DNA from 4 places in the Marinomonas primoryensis genome. Region 3 is predicted to be linked to each of the others. Evidence: predicted binding sites of a transcription regulator. Region 3 holds the regulator's gene; each other region holds the start of a gene.
The links. The regulator LexA, encoded in region 3, represses DNA repair genes until DNA is damaged. The targets are predictions, from matches to a motif close to TACTGTNTANNTANACAGTA.
Positions count from the first base shown of each region.

Region 1: dinB (DNA polymerase IV) is a predicted target of LexA. The motif match lies at 2,676-2,695, and genes of this name have one in related genera.
Region 2: uvrA (excinuclease ABC subunit UvrA) is a predicted target of LexA. The motif match lies at 3,148-3,167, and genes of this name have one in related genera.
Region 4: MP3633_RS13895 (carboxylate/amino acid/amine transporter) is a predicted target of LexA. The motif match lies at 2,456-2,475, and genes of this name have one in related genera.

Region 1 is NZ_CP054301.1:3,279,901-3,284,896, reverse strand. Features, by position in the region: gene MP3633_RS15285 (hypothetical protein) at 1-194, opposite strand, end outside; gene MP3633_RS15280 (cell division protein ZapB) at 191-421, opposite strand; gene MP3633_RS15275 (flagellar assembly protein FlgT) at 483-1,667, opposite strand; gene MP3633_RS15270 (LPP20 family lipoprotein) at 1,679-2,317, opposite strand; gene dinB (DNA polymerase IV) at 2,709-3,770, shown strand; gene MP3633_RS15260 (hypothetical protein) at 3,844-4,824, shown strand; gene MP3633_RS15255 (alpha/beta hydrolase) at 4,916-4,996, shown strand, end outside.
Region 2 is NZ_CP054301.1:3,829,826-3,834,821, reverse strand. Features, by position in the region: gene rplQ (50S ribosomal protein L17) at 1-152, shown strand, start outside; gene uvrA (excinuclease ABC subunit UvrA) at 273-3,095, opposite strand; gene MP3633_RS17815 (MFS transporter) at 3,252-4,610, shown strand; gene ssb (single-stranded DNA-binding protein) at 4,649-4,996, shown strand, end outside.
Region 3 is NZ_CP054301.1:2,012,476-2,017,471, forward strand. Features, by position in the region: gene topA (type I DNA topoisomerase) at 1-815, shown strand, start outside; gene MP3633_RS09230 (DUF6586 family protein) at 812-1,279, shown strand; gene MP3633_RS09235 (hypothetical protein) at 1,282-1,548, shown strand; gene lexA (transcriptional repressor LexA) at 1,608-2,228, opposite strand; gene dinG (ATP-dependent DNA helicase DinG) at 2,298-4,421, shown strand; gene MP3633_RS09250 (DEAD/DEAH box helicase) at 4,530-4,996, shown strand, end outside.
Region 4 is NZ_CP054301.1:2,994,295-2,999,290, reverse strand. Features, by position in the region: gene MP3633_RS13905 (GGDEF domain-containing protein) at 1-240, opposite strand, end outside; gene MP3633_RS13900 (YccT family protein) at 514-1,233, shown strand; gene MP3633_RS13895 (carboxylate/amino acid/amine transporter) at 1,316-2,197, opposite strand; gene MP3633_RS13890 (OmpW family outer membrane protein) at 2,486-3,097, shown strand; gene MP3633_RS13885 (HD domain-containing protein) at 3,265-3,906, shown strand; gene MP3633_RS13880 (MarR family winged helix-turn-helix transcriptional regulator) at 3,910-4,365, opposite strand; gene MP3633_RS13875 (DUF2798 domain-containing protein) at 4,472-4,924, shown strand; gene modC (molybdenum ABC transporter ATP-binding protein) at 4,946-4,996, opposite strand, start outside.

The DNA.
Region 1 (4,996 bases), 1.3 Mb from region 3:
CCACCATAAAAAGAGATGTTTTCAGGCAAGGTGTATTCCATTGCGGCGTAGCCTATGGAGGTAACATTGCTCTGTTCGTTGCGACTGTCTGGTCGAGTTGCTGTGGATTCAAAATTTACTAAACTCGCAATTTGACCTTCAGCTGATGCGTTCGCACTAACTAGAACTAAAGCTGCAAGTAGAAGTGATTTCATTTTTTGTCATCCATTTGGTTTAAGCGGTTCAGCATTTGGGAAAGAGAAGACTCCCAATTAGATTGCTGTTCTTTTGTTTGAGTTAGGGCGTTTTGAATGTCACTTTTTTCTTCGCTAAGTTCGTAGTTTTGCATTTCTAATTCAGCAATGCGTTTGCGTAGTGAACCAATCTCTTCTACAGCTTCATTGATGCGTTGTTCTAAGTGGTGTAGTAGTTCGTTATTCATTGTATCTGTCCTAAAAATCAAAAAAATCGCCCTTGGTTGTGTGGGCGTAGTTGTATAAAAATTACCAGGCTATTACGACATCTTGTTGTTGAACGTTTAAAATGTGAGAGTCAACAATAAGCTCTCCAACTGAGAAGTTGGGTTGTACTTGTTTTATTGTAACACTGATATTGGCATTATTCAGCTGAGTTTGAGCGGATTGAAGTTGATTAAACACCTCATAACGACGATAAACGTTGAACTTATCACCTTGTTTGATTCCTGCCAATGACCCTGCTGATATATGTATTCTGTTACCTTCTGTGCGAAAAATATTAGCAATAAAAGGCTGGCAGCGAAGCTGCTCACTTGTATCTAAAGCGCTTTCTTTTAATGCTTGCTGTACTACTTTGCCATAATGCACTGTCCAGAATTTTGCGCTTCCAAAACCAATTCTTGCGTGATCGGATATATCCCAGTTCCCTATCTCGCTGTATCTGTGCTCGAACAATAGCGCGCCACTGAAACCATCATATATATATATATCGACCACAAAGTTTCTTTCTTTATCAATTCCTTCGTCTAAAGCGTCTTTTTCGTCTTTATCATTAGGGCGTCTTAAATAAACCTCACCAATATCTCTAATAACGCCGCTGACAATATATTGAACGCCAAGTTGTTCGCTGATTCGTGTGACGTTCGTTAAGGAGCCATCGTAGTTTGTAGAAGAAGGCGCATTTAACAGATCGGGGTAGATAGCAATGTTTGTGGCTGTCAGCGCTCGTAGATAGCCCTGCTTATTTATTTCATCCGCTAGGCCTTTGGGAAGTTCCCTAGATATATTGCTCAGCTCCCCCAGTCTTGCTTGCTGGGGGGTTTGTAGCTCAAACCCAGTAATACCAACGGTTTTTTTATAATAACTTGTTGGGCCTGTGCTGCACTGAGAGTCTGGTGTGACATCAACACGAGCAACGACCCTAAGGAAATCGCCGTTTTGCTCTTCAGAAATGATACGGGCCTTTTGGACGTGTCCTGAACTTCGTATTTCTAGACTAGACTCGAGTTCACCATTATAAAGTTCATCTTTAACATTGACTCTAGAGCCTGATTCAAGAACGGCTTGTTTTATCGCTTGCTGAGTGGCTCGATAGCGCGCATCGGTCACATCGTCGTTATAAATAACCGCTTCACCGACCGCATCAACCGTTTTTGAAAAAACGGTGAGAGGTAAAGATAAGGCGATAGCAATGATTAATAAGTACTTCAAGGACAGTATCATTATTCAATGCTATAGAAGTTAGTCGTCGGTGTGGAATTCTCAACGTTGATTGCACGGTAGCCAGGCTGAACACTACAGTTTGGATTAGATTGTATGCCGTTAGGAGAGCTTATACATTGACGGAAATTTTCTTGTAGCGCCATTTCAACGACTGTTTCGAACGTACCATCTTCATGTTCACGTTGTGACACGACTTTGGCACCCACTAAATAAGCATCAACATACGTTCTTAGCTCATCGTTTTGCATCACCATATTGCTCAACGAGCTGGAGCCGTCGATTTTCAAGCCATAAACGCGTTCAGATAAGTTTCGGTAAGCATCTAGCATTGAACTACGTAGCGTCATGATGCGAGCTTGAGATTTGGATAGGCGCTTACTTGTCATCATGGCGGCATAGCCAGTTGCAGTGACAACAATAGGCTCTTGTTTAATAACGGCAATGGTGTTGTTTGCATTTAGCGCACCGTTTTGAGCGTAACCGTAAGGTGAGCTATTTCCAACAGTGTTGCCGTTACACGGAGCGACAGTAGTACAAGGAGAGCCTGTTCCCGCCGTCCCTGGTTGGTTAAGATTTTGACAACCGGCGAGAATTATTGCACCTATGGCTATTAAAAAAATTCGAAGTGTTCGTGTCATGGTGGTGCCCTTTGTATGGATGTCTTTACCTTAATATCCTGCGTTGAAAAATAGTATGTGTTGCATAGTGCTGTTTCAATTAAGCGAGATACTGCTGCAGGAATTAACTGAATAATTTGTTCGAAAATCCCTTTGTTTTTCAACATGGCTAATCTAATGAACAAAATGTAAACCATTTTACGCTCTAGCGTCCATGTTTGGGCATCGAAAAAAACGCTTTTTCTTTGTTTTTGATAGTAAAACGGCTCTTTAGGTGCATTTTTTTAGATTGTTTAGGGGATTTTGTAATAAGGGGGTTTTTTCTAGAGGCAAATTTACATTTTTTTGTGCTGTGGAGTGTCTGTTATTAATTAATGTATACTGTTTTTTTATACAGTATTTTTTGAAAGATATGTTGCAAAATCGAAAAATTATTCATGTTGATGCGGATTGTTTTTACGCTGCGATAGAAATGCGTGATGACCCAAGTTTGCGAGATATTCCTATCGCCATTGGAGGGCCGGAAAATACTCGCAGCGTTCTTTCTACAGCGAATTATGCTGCTCGAGTTTATGGCGTTCGTTCCGCTATGCCAACATCGGTTGCCAAACGCCTATGCCCAGCATTGCGAGTGCTACCTGGTAATATGCATAAGTACCGAACGGCCTCTGAGCAAATGCACGTTATTTTGCGAGAGTTTACCGATATTATTGAGCCTTTATCCTTGGATGAAGCGTATCTTGATGTGACGGATTCGCCACACTTTCAAGGCAGCGCCACACGGATTGCTGAGGAAATACGCTCAAGAATATGGTTGGAAGTTGGTATTACGGTTTCTGCAGGAGTGGCGGCTAATAAGTTTATTGCGAAGGTGGCAAGTGATTGGGATAAGCCGGACGGCTTAACTGTAGTAACACCTGAGAAGCAGTTTGAATTTGTCTCAACGATACCTGTTAAGTCAATTTCTGGTATTGGCCGTGTAGCCCAGGAGAAGCTGGCCGTATTGGGCGTATTCAACTGTGCTGATTTACAAACGTTAGACTTTGTTGTGTTACAAAAAAACTTCGGCAGCATGGCTTTTCGTTTGTCTCAGTTCGCACTTGGCATTGATGATCGCCCTGTTTCCATCTCGCGAGAAAGAAAAAGCATCTCAGTCGAGCATACTTTTTCAAAAGACTTACCGGACCTCAAAGAATGCCAAACAGTGTTACCTATTTTGCTAAGCGATTTAAAAAAACGTATGACAGGACGAAACTTTGAATCACAACTGAGTAAGTATTATCTCAAGATGAAGTTTGATGATTTTAAGCAAACAACGATAGAGCAGCCCATCAAAAATAAATTATCCGATGATGTGTTTTTGGCGCTATTGCAACAGGCATATGAGCGCTATCGACGTCCAGTGCGCCTTATTGGTGTTGGTTATCGATTGTCACCACCAAAACCGCTTCAGTTAACCTTACCTTTTTCTTAGTTGTGTAAAATTTGATCAACTTTCTCAGGGTTTACTATACTCAGCAGAGCAAACCGTGCAGGAGGTGTTTATTATGTTAAAACGGCAGGAAAAATTTAACAGTACGAATCTAAGTATGCCCGATCCTTTGTCCCATCGGTTACGCTTTGAAGTGGAACAAACCTTGAGTTGTTTGTATGCGGATGCGTCATTGATAGATCAGATAGATCCTTTGTATCTGCCTTTTGCCACTTGGTTGAGCCAAAAATCGGGGAGTGGAAGAGGGCCCTTAATTGTTGGCGTTGGCGGTGCGCAAGGGTGTGGTAAAACAACTTTTTGTAGTGTTGTTAGCCGCATATTGAATAAAGGTTTTGATCTGAATTGTATTGTGTTGAGCTTAGATGATTTATACAGCACGTATCATGATCGGCTTAAATTTTCGAATGATACGACTTCTATGTTTTCTGTTCGAGGTGTGCCTGGAACGCATGATGTTGCTTTTGCGTTGACGCTTTTTGAAAGACTGAAAAACCTGAAGGATGGGGAGGTAATGAAGTTTCCTTGTTTTGATAAATCGGTTGATGATCGAAAAGCGGTGCATTTATGGCAAGAAGTTCAAGGCCCCGTTGATGTGGTTTTATTCGAAGGGTGGTGTGTTGGTGCGCCGCCTATAAATGACACTCTCTATCGTCCGATAAATCAACTTGAGAAAGAAATGGATGCCGATGGGGTGTGGCGAAACACGGTTAATCAACTGTTGAAAGACGATTATCAGAAGCTGTTTGCAAAAATAGACCTCATGGCATGGATGCAAGCGCCTAGTTATGACGTTGTATATCATTGGCGTAATAAACAGGAGCGAATGTTGGAAGACCATCTTCATGACATTCATGGGATCTTGCTTGATACGATTGATTTAAAAATAATGTCTTGTGATGAATTAAAACGTTTTATGCAATATTACGAGCGTTTGACACGTCATATGTTGGCTGTGATGCCGGAACGTGCGGATGTTCTTTTTAAATTAAATAAAAAGCAGGAAGTAATTGAAATGCGCTTTCCTGTTGAACATTAGATCGGTAGTTACTCGTCAACAGTCGAGTGGAAAACGTCAATATGATAGGCTATGGCAAATTGCGATAGCCTATTTTTTTGGAGTGTTAAGAATGAGCGAATTACTGCCATCTGTCTTAGTAGAAACAAACAGTCAGCCGGATGCGGCTATTATTTGGTTGCACGGTCTTGGC
Region 2 (4,996 bases), 1.8 Mb from region 3:
TAGGTAAATTGTTTACTGAACTTGGTCCTCGTTACCAAGCTCGTCCTGGCGGTTACATTCGCATTTTAAAATGTGGATTCCGTACAGGTGACAATGCTCCTATGGCTTACGTTGAATTGGTCGATCGACCAGTCGCGGAAGCCGCTGAGTAATATCAGTTAGTAACAAAAAAGCCGAGCTTACTAGCTCGGCTTTTTTTTGTTTTCTAAAAGTATTAGTGCCAAAAAAAACACCCTATGTCATAGAGTGTTTTTTGTTTTATGGCTGTGACTTTAATTGAGCATTAACTTTAAGAACCGCCCTGTGTGTGAATTATCTGCTTGAGCAATGTCCTCAGGTGTTCCTTCGGCAACAATATAGCCACCACCGCTACCACCTTCAGGCCCTAAATCGATCACCCAATCGGCTGTTTTTATGACGTCTAAATTGTGCTCAATAACAACGACGGTATTACCGTGATCTCTAAGTCTATGAAGGACCTTTAGAAGTTGTTCAATATCGGCAAAATGCAATCCGGTAGTTGGTTCATCTAATATGTACAGAGTCGCCCCTGTGTCCCTCTTAGATAACTCTTTTGCTAGTTTTACTCGTTGAGCTTCCCCCCCTGAAAGCGTTGTTGCGGCCTGCCCTAAACGAATATAACCTAGACCAACATCAACGAGTGTTTGTAATTTTCTGGCGATAGATGGAACGGGATCAAAGAACTCACGCGCATCTTCAATAGTCATTTCAAGACATTGACGGATGTTTTTGCCTTTGTAATGAATTTCTAAGGTTTCACGATTGTAGCGTTTGCCTTTACACGTGTCGCAAGGTACATACACATCTGGAAGGAAGTGCATTTCTACCTTAATTACGCCATCTCCTTGACAGGCTTCACAGCGTCCACCTTTTACGTTGAAGCTAAAACGCCCCGGTTTATAACCGCGTGAACGAGCTTCTTGTGTTGCTGAGAAGAGTTCCCGCATTGGTGTGAAGATACCTGTATAAGTGGCAGGGTTAGAGCGAGGCGTCCGACCGATGGGGCTTTGGTCAATATCGACGCACTTATCAAATAGTTCCAAGCCGTCAATACGCTCATGGGGGGCGGCTTTTAATGTTGTTGCGCCATTAAGTGCCGTTGCCGCCAGCGGGTATAAGGTACCGTTTATAAGTGTTGACTTACCTGAACCTGATACGCCTGTAACGCACGTCATTACGCCCACTGGAATTTTTAAGTCTACAGTGTTTAGGTTGTTGCCTGTTGCACCTATTAGTTTAAGAAATTGTTTGTCTTTGGCTTGGTGTCGAATTGCTGGAATTTCAATTTTTCGTTTACCAGTCAAAAATTGCCCTGTAATGGATTCTGGGCAATCCATAATGTCTTGTGGTGTTCCGCTGGCGATGATTTGGCCGCCATGGACGCCGGCTCCCGGGCCAATATCGACAACAAAGTCAGCTACACGAATGGCGTCTTCGTCGTGTTCTACCACGATAACGGTATTGCCTAAATCTCTGAGTCTTGTGAGTGTTGCAATCAGGCGTTCGTTATCTCTCTGGTGTAAGCCAATGGATGGCTCGTCAAGAATGTACATAACGCCGACTAACCCTGCACCGATTTGGCTGGCAAGTCGAATACGCTGCGCTTCGCCGCCTGATAGCGAATCGGCTTTGCGGTCAAGGGTTAGGTACTCAAGACCTACATTAACTAAGAATGTCAGCCTATCACGAATCTCTTTTAGTATTTTGGAGGCGATTTCACCACGAGAGCCTGGTAATTCAAGTGTTTCGAAATATTTTAAGCATTCTGCAATCGGATAGGTCACCACTTCAGGTAAGGTTTGTTCGGCAATGAAGACATTACGTGCGGAACGATTTAGTCGAGATCCGTGGCACTCAGGACAAGATTGAACGCTTATGTATTGTGATAAGTCATCACGAACGCTGTCGGATTCTGTTTCATGATAACGTCGTTGTAAATTTGGAATGACACCTTCAAAAGAATGTGAGCGAGTCATTTTATCGCCACGCTCATTAATATAGATAAAGTCTATTTTGTCCTTTCCTGAGCCTTGAAGTATACGTTTTTTAAAATCCTCTGGTATGTCCTGATATTTAGACTCGATATCAAAGCCATAATGCTTCGCTAAGGCGGTGAGTTGCTGGTAGTAGAAAATGCTACGTCGTCCCCAGCCACGAATTGCGCCTTCTGCTAATGTCAGTGTTTCATCATGAATGATTCTATCTGGATCAAACATTTGATGCGTACCAAGGCCATCACAAGTTTGGCAAGCACCGTTTGGATTATTAAAAGAAAAAAGGCGGGGCTCTAGTTCCGTTAAGCTGTATCCGCAAACAGGGCAGGCGAATTTACTAGAAAAAATATACTCTTCTTTGTCATCATCCATGTTAATGACTTTGGCAATACCATCGGATAAGCCAAGGCAGGTTTCAAAGGACTCGGCTAAGCGAAGTTGTAAGTCCGACCGTACTTTAAAACGATCGATGACGACTTCAATGGTATGTTTTTTATTTTTTTCTAAGGTAGGTGCATCATCTAAATCCACGACGATGCCATCAATGCGTGCACGAATGAACCCCTTTGAAAGCAAGTCGCTAATGGTGTGTAAATGCTCACCTTTTCTATCTTTGACGATAGGAGCTAGCAGCATCATTTTCGTTTCTTCAGGTAGCGATATAACTTTATCGACCATTTGTGATATGGTTTGCGCCTCTAATGGCTCACCATGATCTGGACAGCGAGGTTGTCCTGCTCGGGCAAATAACAGTCGCAGATAATCATAAATCTCTGTTATTGTACCGACGGTTGATCTAGGGTTATGTGAGGTTGATTTTTGTTCAATTGAGATCGCCGGCGATAGTCCTTCAATGTGGTCAATGTCAGGTTTCTCCATCATGGATAAAAACTGGCGAGCGTATGTTGAGAGAGATTCTACATAGCGGCGTTGCCCTTCGGCATATAGTGTATCGAAGGCGAGCGAGGATTTCCCTGAGCCTGATAGGCCAGTTATCACCACAAGTTTGTCTCTTGGGATGTCTAGGTCCACATTTTTAAGATTGTGAGTGCGGGCCCCGCGTATGGTAATGGTATCCATGAGTCTCCAATGTGAAGTCGATCAACAGAAAAAATCTGCTAGTAAATTAAATAACTGTCTATTTTTACAGTAGTTGAAATGGAGCTTCAACGGTATTTTTTGTAAAATGAACATCTTTTTTCTTAATCCCCTAAGTTAAGTGGTTGTAACTTCCTTATGGATCTACTTGAACGTCGTTCTGTCCTTGCACTAGCGCTGATCTATTTATTTAGAATGTTAGGTTTATTCCTTATTCTGCCTGTCATCGGTGTTGCGGCTGACGGATTAACGGGAGCAGATGCCGCTTTAATTGGAACCGCGATTGGCATTTATGGACTTACGCAAGCGAGTCTGCAAATTCCGATGGGAATGTGGTCCGATAAAATAGGCCGTAAACGCGTGATTGTCATTGGTCTTTTGTTGTTTGCTATTGGTAGCCTGATTTGTGCGAATGCCGATGATATTATGGTGCTAATTGTTGGCCGAGCCGTTCAGGGTGCGGGTGCAATTGCCAGCACCTTGATGGCACTGCTAAGTGATGTGACAAGGGAACAAAATCGCACGAAAGCAATGGCAATTGTTGGCGTTAGTATTGGCGCCTCTTTTATGCTTTCTTTGGTGTTGGGGCCATGGATTTTCGCATTGGTTGGCCTTTCTGGTCTTTTCTACCTTTCTTTTGTTTTATCATTACTTGGCATCATTTTGATTATTTTTGCTGTGCCAAATATTGTACAGCATACCTTTCGGCGTGATACGACACCTAGCCTTACAGCACTCGGTCTTGTCCTAAAAGATTCAAATTTACGTTTTTTAAACATCAGCGTGTTGCTGTTGCACGCGAGCTTAACGGCTTTGTTTGTTACCGTGCCAGGATTGTTGGTAAATCAATTTGATTTACCACTGTCGCAACACAGTTGGTTATACCTCGCCATCATGGGTTTTGCTTTTGCAGGTATGTTACCATTAGTGATTATTGCTGAGTCAAAAGGCAAGATGAAAGGCGTGCTCGTCGCGGTGCTTATGCTGTTAGGTGTAAGCTCGATATTGCTACAATGGGCTCCTTATCTTTGGGTCTTTGGTGTTTTATTGTGGGCCTATTTTGTCGGCTTTAATTCATTAGAAGCGACATTGCCTTCATTGATTAGTAAACTGGCCCCTGTTGGTTATCGAGGCACGGCAATGGGGGTGTTCTCTACTCATCAGTTTATGGGGTCTTTTTTGGGTGGTGTTGGCGGCGGTTGGCTGCTTCAAAACCATTCAAGCAGTGGCGTCTTTTGGTTTGTTGGTGTTATGTTTTTGATTTGGTCGATGGTCGGTGCTGTTCAACCGGCCCCTCGTCAGTTAAGTAGTTTGGCGTTTAGCTTACCCAATATGACAGATGAAGAAGTATCGACGTTGGCGAATCAACTTTCTGAAATCCAAGGAGTGGAAGGTATGCAAATTTTCAAAGATGAGCAAACGGCTTATCTTAAAGTCGATAAGAAATTATTAGATAAAGACACTTTGATGCGATTGGCACCACAAGTGATTCTTTAAAACACATCATTTTATCTTTTTAGTTGGAGAACAACGTCATGGCACGTGGAATAAACAAAGTAATCTTGATTGGTAACGCAGGCAATGATGCCGAAGTGCGTTTTATGCCATCTGGAGCAGCGGTTGCAAACGTGAACATAGCGACATCAGAAAGTTGGCGTGACAAGCAAACCGGTCAAATGCAAGAGCGCACCGAGTGGCACCGCGTAGCCTTTATGGATCGCGGCAACTTCCGACTGGGTCAAATTGCGGGCGATTTCATTAAGAAAGGCTCAAAAGTTTACGTAGAAGGCTCGTTGCGTACTCGTGAATGGGAAAAAGATGGTATCAAACGCTACACTACAGAAATCGTTGCTAACGAAATGCAATTGTTAGATGGTCGTGGA
Region 3 (4,996 bases):
AATGTCCGACATGTTCTCGACCTATGCAGATTCGCACAGCGAGTACTGGTGTATTTATGTCATGTTCTGGATACGCATTACCGCCAAAAGAGCGCTGTAAGGCAACTATTAACCTTATTCGTGGGGATGACGTTGTTGCGGTTGATGACGAAGAGGGCGAATCTAAAGCTCTAATTAATAAGCACCGCTGTACTATTTGCGGTTCAGCGATGGACAGCTACTTGATGGATGAGCATCGCAAGCTTCATGTTTGCGGTAATAACCCATCTTGCTCAGGTTATGAAGTAGAGCAGGGCACATTTAAGATAAAAGGCTACGATGGGCCTTTGCTAGAATGTGATAAATGCTCTTCTGATATGCAGTTAAAAACAGGGCGCTTTGGTAAGTACTTCGGATGTACCAATGAAGAGTGTAAAAATACACGTAAATTATTGAAGAGTGGTGAGGCTGCGCCACCCAAAATGGACCCTGTTCCAATGCCGGATCTTGCTTGTCAAAAAGTTGAAGATCATTATATTTTACGTGATGGTGCGACAGGTTTGTTTTTGGCGGCGAGTCAGTTCCCTCGTAAACGAGAAACGCGCGCGCCCCTTGTAAAAGAATTGCTTCCCTATATGGATCAAATAGATCCCAAATACCATTTCTTTGCCAAAGCCCCTGTGGCGGATGGTGATGGTCTCCCAACTGTTATTCGCTATAGCCGTAAAACTAAGGAGCAATATGTGATGACAGAAGAGGACGGCAAGCCAACTGGCTGGAAAGCCTACTTCGTTGGTTCTAAATGGGTCATCGAGGAAGGTAAGAAGAAGAAATGAGTAGTGTAAGTTTTGCTAGCCTAACGAACCAAAAGATAGATACGGCAAGGCGCTTTATTAAACAAAGCCAAAACAGTGAAGAAAAGTGGTTGGGTGTAGGGTTGGAAAGCTCGGCTATTTTTCAGTTAAGAAGTGCGCTGAATGGTTTATTGAAAGAAGTTTCCTCTGCCTATTCATTATCTGGGTCGTTGGATGTCGCTAAATTATTAGCTGAAGCGGAAACGAAGCAAATGATGGTGCCCGTGTTAAGTGAGCTGAGTGGCTTGTTATCTCGCTCAGACTCTTGGTGCTCTCAGTTGCATCAAGCTTACTTGGTTCAGCTAGAGTGTTGTGCTGCTAGGTCTATTGTTGAAGATGATAATGTCATCGGACGTGGAAGTGACGCGGGCGCTTCGGTTGGCTTTTACTTGGCTAATTTAGTTGAGTTAGTATTACGTTTTAGAGAAGAGTCATCAGAGTATTGAATATGAAAGAGTCCTACCTAGAAATTGTTGAGCTGGATAACGGCGATATTGTGCTCAGACCGGCCAGTGAAGACGGAGAGGAAACAATGCCATTGGCAACCTTGCAGATATCGGATGACACAAGATCTTCTTTACAGGATCGTTATTTTGAACTGGCAAAATGCATGTTTCATGCGGGTATTGATTTTGTTTATTCGGAGGAGACTTATTTTGATGAAGAGTCCGGATATCTTGAAGATGAAGATTTACGACCGAAGATACTGCATTGAACTTTAGGAATATAGTTAAGGTAAAAGGCGAAGCGATGGCTTCGCCTTTTTGTTGAGCGCTAAATTCCTTGGCGGATAACGCCGACGGAAAGACCTTCAATAACAAACTCTTCGCTTTCTAGGTCGACGATAATGTCATTGAAGTCTTCATTTTCTGGAATGAGTCGAACAATGCTGCCATTTTGTTCAAATCGCTTTACCGTCACTTCGTCGCCTATTCGAGCAACGACGATTTGGCCATTTTGAACGGTGGTGGTTTTATGAACAGCTAAAAGATCGCCTTCCATAATGCCAATGTTTTTCATGCTTGTTCCAGAAACAGAGAGAAAATAGTCTGCTTTTGGAGAAAACATGCTTGCTGGTATGTTGACGTGAGAGGCAATGTTTTCCTGAGCAAGAATCGGATAACCTGCAGCGACCTTTCCTATAATAGGCAGTCCAAGGTCTTCTGGTTCGTCGTTCGACGCTTGATTAACTAAGCGAATCCCACGAGAGGCGCCCGAGAGCATTTCAATAGCCCCTTTTCTACACAAGGCTTTTAGATGTTCTTCGGCGGCATTGGGGGATTTAAACCCAAGTCGACGAGCTATTTCAGCTCTGGTTGGTGGAAAACCAGTTTCACTAATAAATTCGCGAATGGTTTCTAGTACGTCAGATTGTCTTTTGGTTAATTTAATCATAGGTTATCTGGTTGTTTATACAGTAACTGTTATTATATACAGTATTCTTAACTAATCTCAATGATATAAATGCTTTCAGATGAACTAAAAAAACAAATACAACTTGCTTACCGAGCCTCTTTAGAGGCGAAGTCCCATAAACCAAGGGCTGGCCAGCGGGAAATGATAGGCGCCATCGCACGAACTTTGGGTAATATAAAACAAGGTAGTGAGGGTGAGCGACTCGATGAAAAACATGTCGCGGTCATTGAGGCAGGCACAGGCACAGGCAAAACTTTGTCTTATTGCTTGGCTGCAATCCCTATTGCGAAAGCTCGAGGCCTTAAATTAATCATATCTACTGCCACGGTGGCGCTACAAGAGCAGATTCTTCATAAGGAGTTGCCAGATCTACTTGAGCATACTGAGTTGAGTTTTAAATACACACTGGCGAAAGGGCGAGGGCGCTATTTGTGTCTGAATAACCTTGAAGGCTTTTTAAGCTCAGAAGAACAGGCCATGGAAGACATGTTCGCTGGTCTTTTTGAGCAACACCTTAACTCGGATGATGTAAACACAGCTCTTTATCAAGAAATGGACACCGCCTTGGGAAAAGGTGAATGGGATGGCGATAAAGATAATTGGGCAGGAATTATTCGCGATCAAGATTGGCGTCGCTTAACCACCGATCACCAACAGTGTACAAATCGAAATTGTGCTAACTATTCTGCGTGTCCGTTTTTTAAAGCGAGAGCCGAGATTGAAGTAGCAGATGTTATAGTGGCGAACCATGATTTGGTGCTAGCCGACTTGTCTCTGGGTGGTGGTGCAATACTGACACCCCCAAAAGAAACTATTTATGTATTTGATGAGGGTCATCATCTTCCAGATAAAGCGATAGGTCACTTTCGGCATGAAGTGCGTTTGCAGCAAAGTATTGCTTGGCTTCGTCAGCTTGAGAAAAACTTGGTCAACTTGAAGCAGGAGTTGACAGATGATGTCAGCCTTACTGGGCAGTTGTTGCTAAAAGTTCCGCAGCAAATACAAAGTATTGTGAATTTCATCCAATACGCACAGCAGGGTCTAGCCCCTTATATTCAAGGGTTAGGCTTGGATCAAGAGAATAATCAGCATCGTTTTGAATTTGGTCTCGTTCCGGATGAACTTCGTCAGTTGGCGTACAGCCTGCAAACGTCTTATCAAAAGTTGTTTAAAAACATCGAAAGTATCCAAGACGAATGTAAAAAGACCAAACAAAATGAAGGCATGGGAGTGACATCGGAAACGGCAGAGACTTGGCAGCCTATATTGGGCGTCATTCTCGGGCGACTAGAGCAAAGTGTGGGCTTGTGGCGCTTATATTCTACAGTCGATGATCAAAATTATCCGCCTAATGCTCGTTGGCTGATTTTGTCTGGGCAGGGCATGGAGCAGGATATTGAATTGGGAGGGTCGCCTATTCTTGCGGCTAATACATTACGGCAGCAGTTATGGGATAAGTGTTTTGGTGCGGTCGTAACGTCAGCGACGCTAACGGCATTAAATCAATTTCATCGATTTAATATGCGTTCAGGCGTACCTCAAGAAAGCGAATATTTGCGTGTTATAAGTCCGTTTGATTTTCAAACGAATGGTTTGTTAGTGGTGCCTGATATGGAGCATGAGCCCAATCGTGTTGAACAACATACCGCTGAAATTATTGCTTATCTAGATGAGCATGTGAATATAGCAAAAGGCAGTTTGGTGCTTTTTTCTTCTCGTCGTCAGATGGAAGAGGTGGCTAAGTCGCTGTCTGCTGGACTACAGGAAATACTACTAATGCAGGGGGAGCAATCTAAGCGCGTTATTTTAGATTCGCATAGAGCGAGCATTGATAGCGGGAAGGGGAGTTTGTTGCTCGGGTTGGCGAGTTTCGCTGAGGGTGTGGATTTGCCTGGCGACTATTTAACATGTGTGTATATCGCGAAAATTCCTTTTTCTGTTCCTGATGACCCTGTCGAAGCAACATTGGCAGAGTGGATTCAAAAACGTGGCGGTAACCCCTTTATGGAAATAACCATCCCTGATGCTTCTTTGCGCTTGGTTCAAGCGACGGGGCGGCTACTAAGAAGCGAAACGGACAGTGGGGAAATTCATATTTTAGACAAACGCTTGCGAACAAAACGTTACGGCAAACAATTAATTAATAGTTTACCGCCTTATCGATATCAGTAGCTAAGCACAACAAACCGTAAGCAAGGGGTGATAAAAACTTACCAATTAGGTACACTCCTTGTAATAATTATTAACCTCTAAACAATATAGAAGCGTATAGATTCCAATATGGAAAACCAAATTCAAGAAGCACCATCAGAAACTACGACCAAACCAAAACGTACCCGTCGCACAAATAAGCGTCCTAAAAACAATGATGAGACATCAAGCAGCGTGCAAGTTGAAAATGAAGCGACACCTGTTGGTAATTCAAACGCTGGTATTTGGTCTATAGACGATTTTCAGGTTGATGTAGTAGAAGGCAAATTGCGCTTCCACGATTTGAACATCCCAGACCGCGTGATTAAGTCTATCGCTGAGATGGGATTTGAATACTGCAGTGAAATACAGGCAGAAACACTACCGATGACGTTGCAGGGCTACGACATTATTGGTCAGGCTCAAACTGGGACGGGTAAAACTGCGGCTTTTTTGATCGCGATGATTACTGATTTTCTCGATTACCCGCTTGAAGAGAAACGCCCTAACAATTTTGCCCGCGGTTTAATTATCGCACCAACTCGCGAGTTAGCCAT
Region 4 (4,996 bases), 980 kb from region 3:
GATAATAAGGGCGATCAGTAAGGAGAGCGTAATTTCCCATTTTGGTAATAAATTAAGCCGCACGATAAAATAAAACCCTGTCATTAAGAACAAATCTGCAATGCCAATCAACAAGAAGTAGATAGGTAAATCAATAAAGAAGGGCCTAAAAATTAGAGATAATACGATGGTAGTAAAGACGATTTCTATGATTCGCAGAGTGAACTTATGGCTGAGTTCGGCTTGGATGTTGTTAGGCATGATAGTGTGAAGTCGTTCCTGATACAGTTAATAGTAATGGTTATTATTTTTTCTATTTGATTGTTTAGTAAACATATTATTGATTGATCATACCCTAGATTCAAAAGCGTATTCGTATTTTTCTATTATTTCCGGCTCCTAATACAGGTGTTGTGACAGACGAAAGAAGACAACATTCAGCAAGCTCTTTGAAAGCAGAGAAGACTCAGTAAATTAGATAGAACAATATGCTAGATTTACCAACTACACTGTTTTTGTTGTAAGGAGTATATTGTGGGATTGAAAAATCGAATTGTCGCGAGTAGTTTTCTGTCTGTTTGTGTGATGGCATTACCAGCTCAGGCGGCGACGTTTGAAGTACCTAGATCGTTTGAAATTATGTACGTTGACCTTGAAGGCGCAAGGCAGTTCGGTAATGACTTTAAGGTCGAGGTTGATGAAGGTCAGCACCAAATTGTCGTACGATTTAATAAATTGTTGCACAGTGGTGGCGATACTCAAGCGTATCAATCTGAGCCTATTGTGCTGGACTTACAATTTGAAAAGAATGATTACTTCACGGTGAAAGCGCCTTATATTTCGACTCAAAAACAGGCAGAAGCTTACTCTAAGGCGCCTACGTTTACCCTTTTTGATGATCGCAGTGGCAAAGAAGTAGATTATCAACATCAAATACTACCGGTGAAGTCGGGGTTTCAAAATACGCGTGATTACGTTACCGAAATTGAACGTTTCACGGCAAAAAACCAACCAATTATAGATGATGCTCCTGTCTTAGCTCCGGTCATTTTGACTCAAAATGTTGCGCTAGAAATGATGCAGTTTTGGTATAACCGATCCGATGATGCGACTCGAAAAGAGATGCGTATCTGGGTTGCTGACGACTTATATAAGCCGTCAGTGTCTAATATCCAGCTGGAAATGTCGCAGTTTTGGTTTAATAAAGCCGATAGAGAGGCGAAAAAAGCATTTCAAGCTTGGCTGGTAGAATAATGTTTTTCTAGGCATCGTATTATAGAAACGCCCAGCCAATGCTGGGCGTTTCCATTTGGCTTAGATTTACCTAAGTTATCAATTAGCTTGCGTTAGCAGCTTTGGCCGCAGCGAGTCGTTGGTTGAATTTATCATTCAGCCAAAGTGCCAATAAGATAATACTGCCACCAATGGCCAGTCGAACGATGTCAGCATCGCGGTTCCAGAAAACCACGTTAACAATAATGCCAGCGGGAATCAGTAAATTATTTGCAACCGCTAATGTTCCTACGTTAACCATGGTTGCTCCTCTGTTCCAAGCAAAGTAACCAAGGCCCGAAGCCACAATACCTAGGTAAGTTAAAATACCCCATTGAAGAGTAGTGGTCGGTAATTTATCAGGGTTACCTAGCGCAAGGTAACAAGGAATAACCACCGCCAATGCACCTATGAAAAACCAGCCGAAAACCGTGCGTTGAGATAGGTCTGGGCGCTCTTTTGCAATGATGCGTTTATAACCTACTTGCCCTGCTGCGAAACAAATGTTGGCACCTTGAACAATCAGTAAGCCTTTAATGAAGCCTTCATCGATACCTTGGTAGCGAATGGCAACAGCGCCAAGAATAGCCACGAGCGCACTGACGGCAAAGCCAATATTGAAGCGTTTGTCTAACATGTCATTAATCAAAGTGACGTAAAGTGGTGTCATCACCGTGAATAGCAAGACTTCAGGAACTGACAGGTATAGGAAGGATTGATAATAAAAACCATACATGATGCCAAGCTGTAAAGCCCCGCATATCATAAGTTTGAGCGCTATTTTGGCTTCAATTTCACGAAGCTTTAAAAAAGGTAAAAATACGACAGTAGCCAGAGCGACTCGCATTAATACAGAGAACCAGGCATCGACTTGGCCGGCGAGATAAACGCCAATCAAGCTGAAGGAAAACGCCCATAAAAGGGTGACGGCAATAAGAATTGGCATGAGAATGGATTCCATTTGGATGATTTTGTCGTAAGTCTAACGATTTCCATACAGTAGGTAAATTAGTTTACTTTTTAAAATAATAAAGTTTACTGATTTTTTCAAAATGAGACTTTATATATGGCATGAGCCACGGTATGAATCGCTCTAAAATCAGACCTATGTCAATGGATTTGGTGGCTTGTTCGAAAGGGCAATAAAACCTTGATCTATATTAATAGTTTGATTCCTTATCCTGCTATTTTTTGTTCACAGACATGTTGTTTGATTAAAAAGAAGGATTTGATTATGAAAGCTTTACTTCCTATTGCCCTTATTTCAACACTTTGCTCTTCTGTGGTTTTGGCTCATGACGCCGGCGATTTATTCGTCCGAGCTGGCTTTGCAACGGTTATGCCGAATGAAAGCAGTGATAACGTATTGAACACCGGTGAATTGGAGTTGGATAATGACACTCAAGTCGGCGTAACACTCACGTATATGCTAACAGAGCAGTTTGGTGTGGAGTTGCTAGCCGCGACACCTTTTACTCATAAAGTTTCTACTAAAGGGCTTGGCGAAGTCGCTGAGGTATCGCACTTGCCACCTTCGGTAATGGCGCAGTATTACTTTGGCCAAGCCAATAGCCAAATTCGCTCTTATGTTGGTGCAGGTTTGAATTACACGGTTTTCTTTGATGAAAAAGGCAAAGGCACATTGGCGGGAACCGATGTGAGTTTGGATGATTCATTTGGCTTGGCCGCTCAATTGGGTGTGGATGTGAACTTCGCCGAAAACTGGTTTGCCAATGCGTCTATTTGGTACATGGATATTAATACCGACGTTCACACGACAGTCGGAACGATTGACGCCGATATTGATCCAATCACCTTTATGGCCAGTGTGGGTTATACCTTCTAATGAGACGATGGATTAAGTAGGTAGGAAAGCGTCTAAAGGGAAAAGGCTTTGATGATTGAATCAAAGCCTTTTTTGTTTTTACACACTTTTATTAATGTCACCATGGTGTGTTTTCATCATGGTATTTGATATAGGCTTGTCCGAATTATTCAATATGAATTGGAAACATGATGTTGTCAGCGTTAGAAAGCGAATTTGAAAACCATTGCCGAACGTTTTTAGAAGCACAAGGCGCTGCGGATGTGGCGCACGACGTGAGCCACATTTATCGAGTGGTAAAAGTGGCACAGCAATTGGCGCTGGATGAAGGTGCGGATATGTCAGTGGTAATGCCTGCGGCGTGGTTACACGACTGTGTTTCGTTACCAAAAAATCATCCGGACCGGCATCTTGCTTCGACGTTGGCCGCTGACAAAGCCATTGGTTTTTTACATTCTATTAAATATCCGGCCGATTATTTCCCCGCTATTCATCATGCTATTCGAGCTCACAGTTTTAGCGCCAATGTGCCACTTGAAAGCCTGGAGGCTAAAATTGTACAAGACGCCGATCGTTTGGATGCACTGGGGGCGATCGGTATTGCGCGTTGTATGCAAGTCAGCGGTACGTTAAATAGGGCGCTTTATTCACTCGATGATCCATTTTGTGAGGATCGTGAGCCGGATGATGCACAGTATTCTATCGACCATTTTTATAACAAGTTATTCCGTATAGCCGATAGCTTAAATACGGTATCTGCTCAAGCCGAAGGCAAGCGCCGCGAATCGGTTATGCGTGCTTTTTTGGCGCAATTGGCACTGGAGATCTAATGATTATCCGCGCTCTTTTTTGTGGTTGATGGCGTTTAGTTTTGTTAGCATTTTTGCGCCTACGGACAAAAATTGCTGTAATTCTTCATCGCTCACTTCTGATCTCATTTCTTTTAATACCGCCTTGTCGGCGTTTTCAAGCGCCATATAACAGGCCAGTCCGTTGTCTGTTAATTGCAAAAACTGGCTGCGTTTATCGTTTGGATTGGGACGTTTTATGACCAATCCTTCGGCAATCACTTCTTTGACCAATCTCGTAATTTGTCCTTTGTCCTTTTCTGTCACATCCGCAAGAAAGTTTGCCGTGCAATTTTCGGTGTTGTGAATGCGTTTCAGAATCATAAAGTACAAAGGCGATAAGGGAATGCCTTGTTCCTTCATGATGCTTTTCATGGATATTTTTAACCCATTGATTGTGCTGATTAATAGCGTTTGTAACTCAGATTCATGGTTATTCATTATTTTTTTATCCAATATAGTTGACCTTGTCAACATAATTTAATATAGTTGATCTTGTCAATTTGTTTTGCGTATTTTATCCAAACTATTCCTAGAGGGAAGACGTATGTCATTAAAAGTTCAGAAAATATCTATTGTTGCCAGTTTAGTGATTGCTATGGGAGGAACCTTAACCTTTTTAATGACGTGGCGAAATATTGGTTTTGCCGATCATTTTATGGGGGCGTGGTTATCTTCTTTTGCTTTGTGTGTACTGTGTATTGCGCCGATTGGTGGCATTCTTTCGTATTTGGTCCATCACCTTGTTAATGCTATTTTGTCTAGATTATCTTCCATGCAGCGTAATATTGTTTTTGGTTTGATTATGGCCATTATAATGGAATCTGTTATGGCGGTGGTTACGACGATAAACTTGCATGGCTTTTTAGAGCGAGGTGCTTTCCTGAATTCATGGACCACTACGCTGATGTCGGCTTTGCCTGCTGGTATTGTGTTTTCAATATTGATGTCGATTGTCATAAAACCAAAATTGACCGCTTTTTGGGCCAAAACCGCTTAGTTTGATGTGGTGGGTGGGGCTTTAGGATAAAACGGCAACCGATTTTATTTGAGCAATGATGGTTAGTCCTCG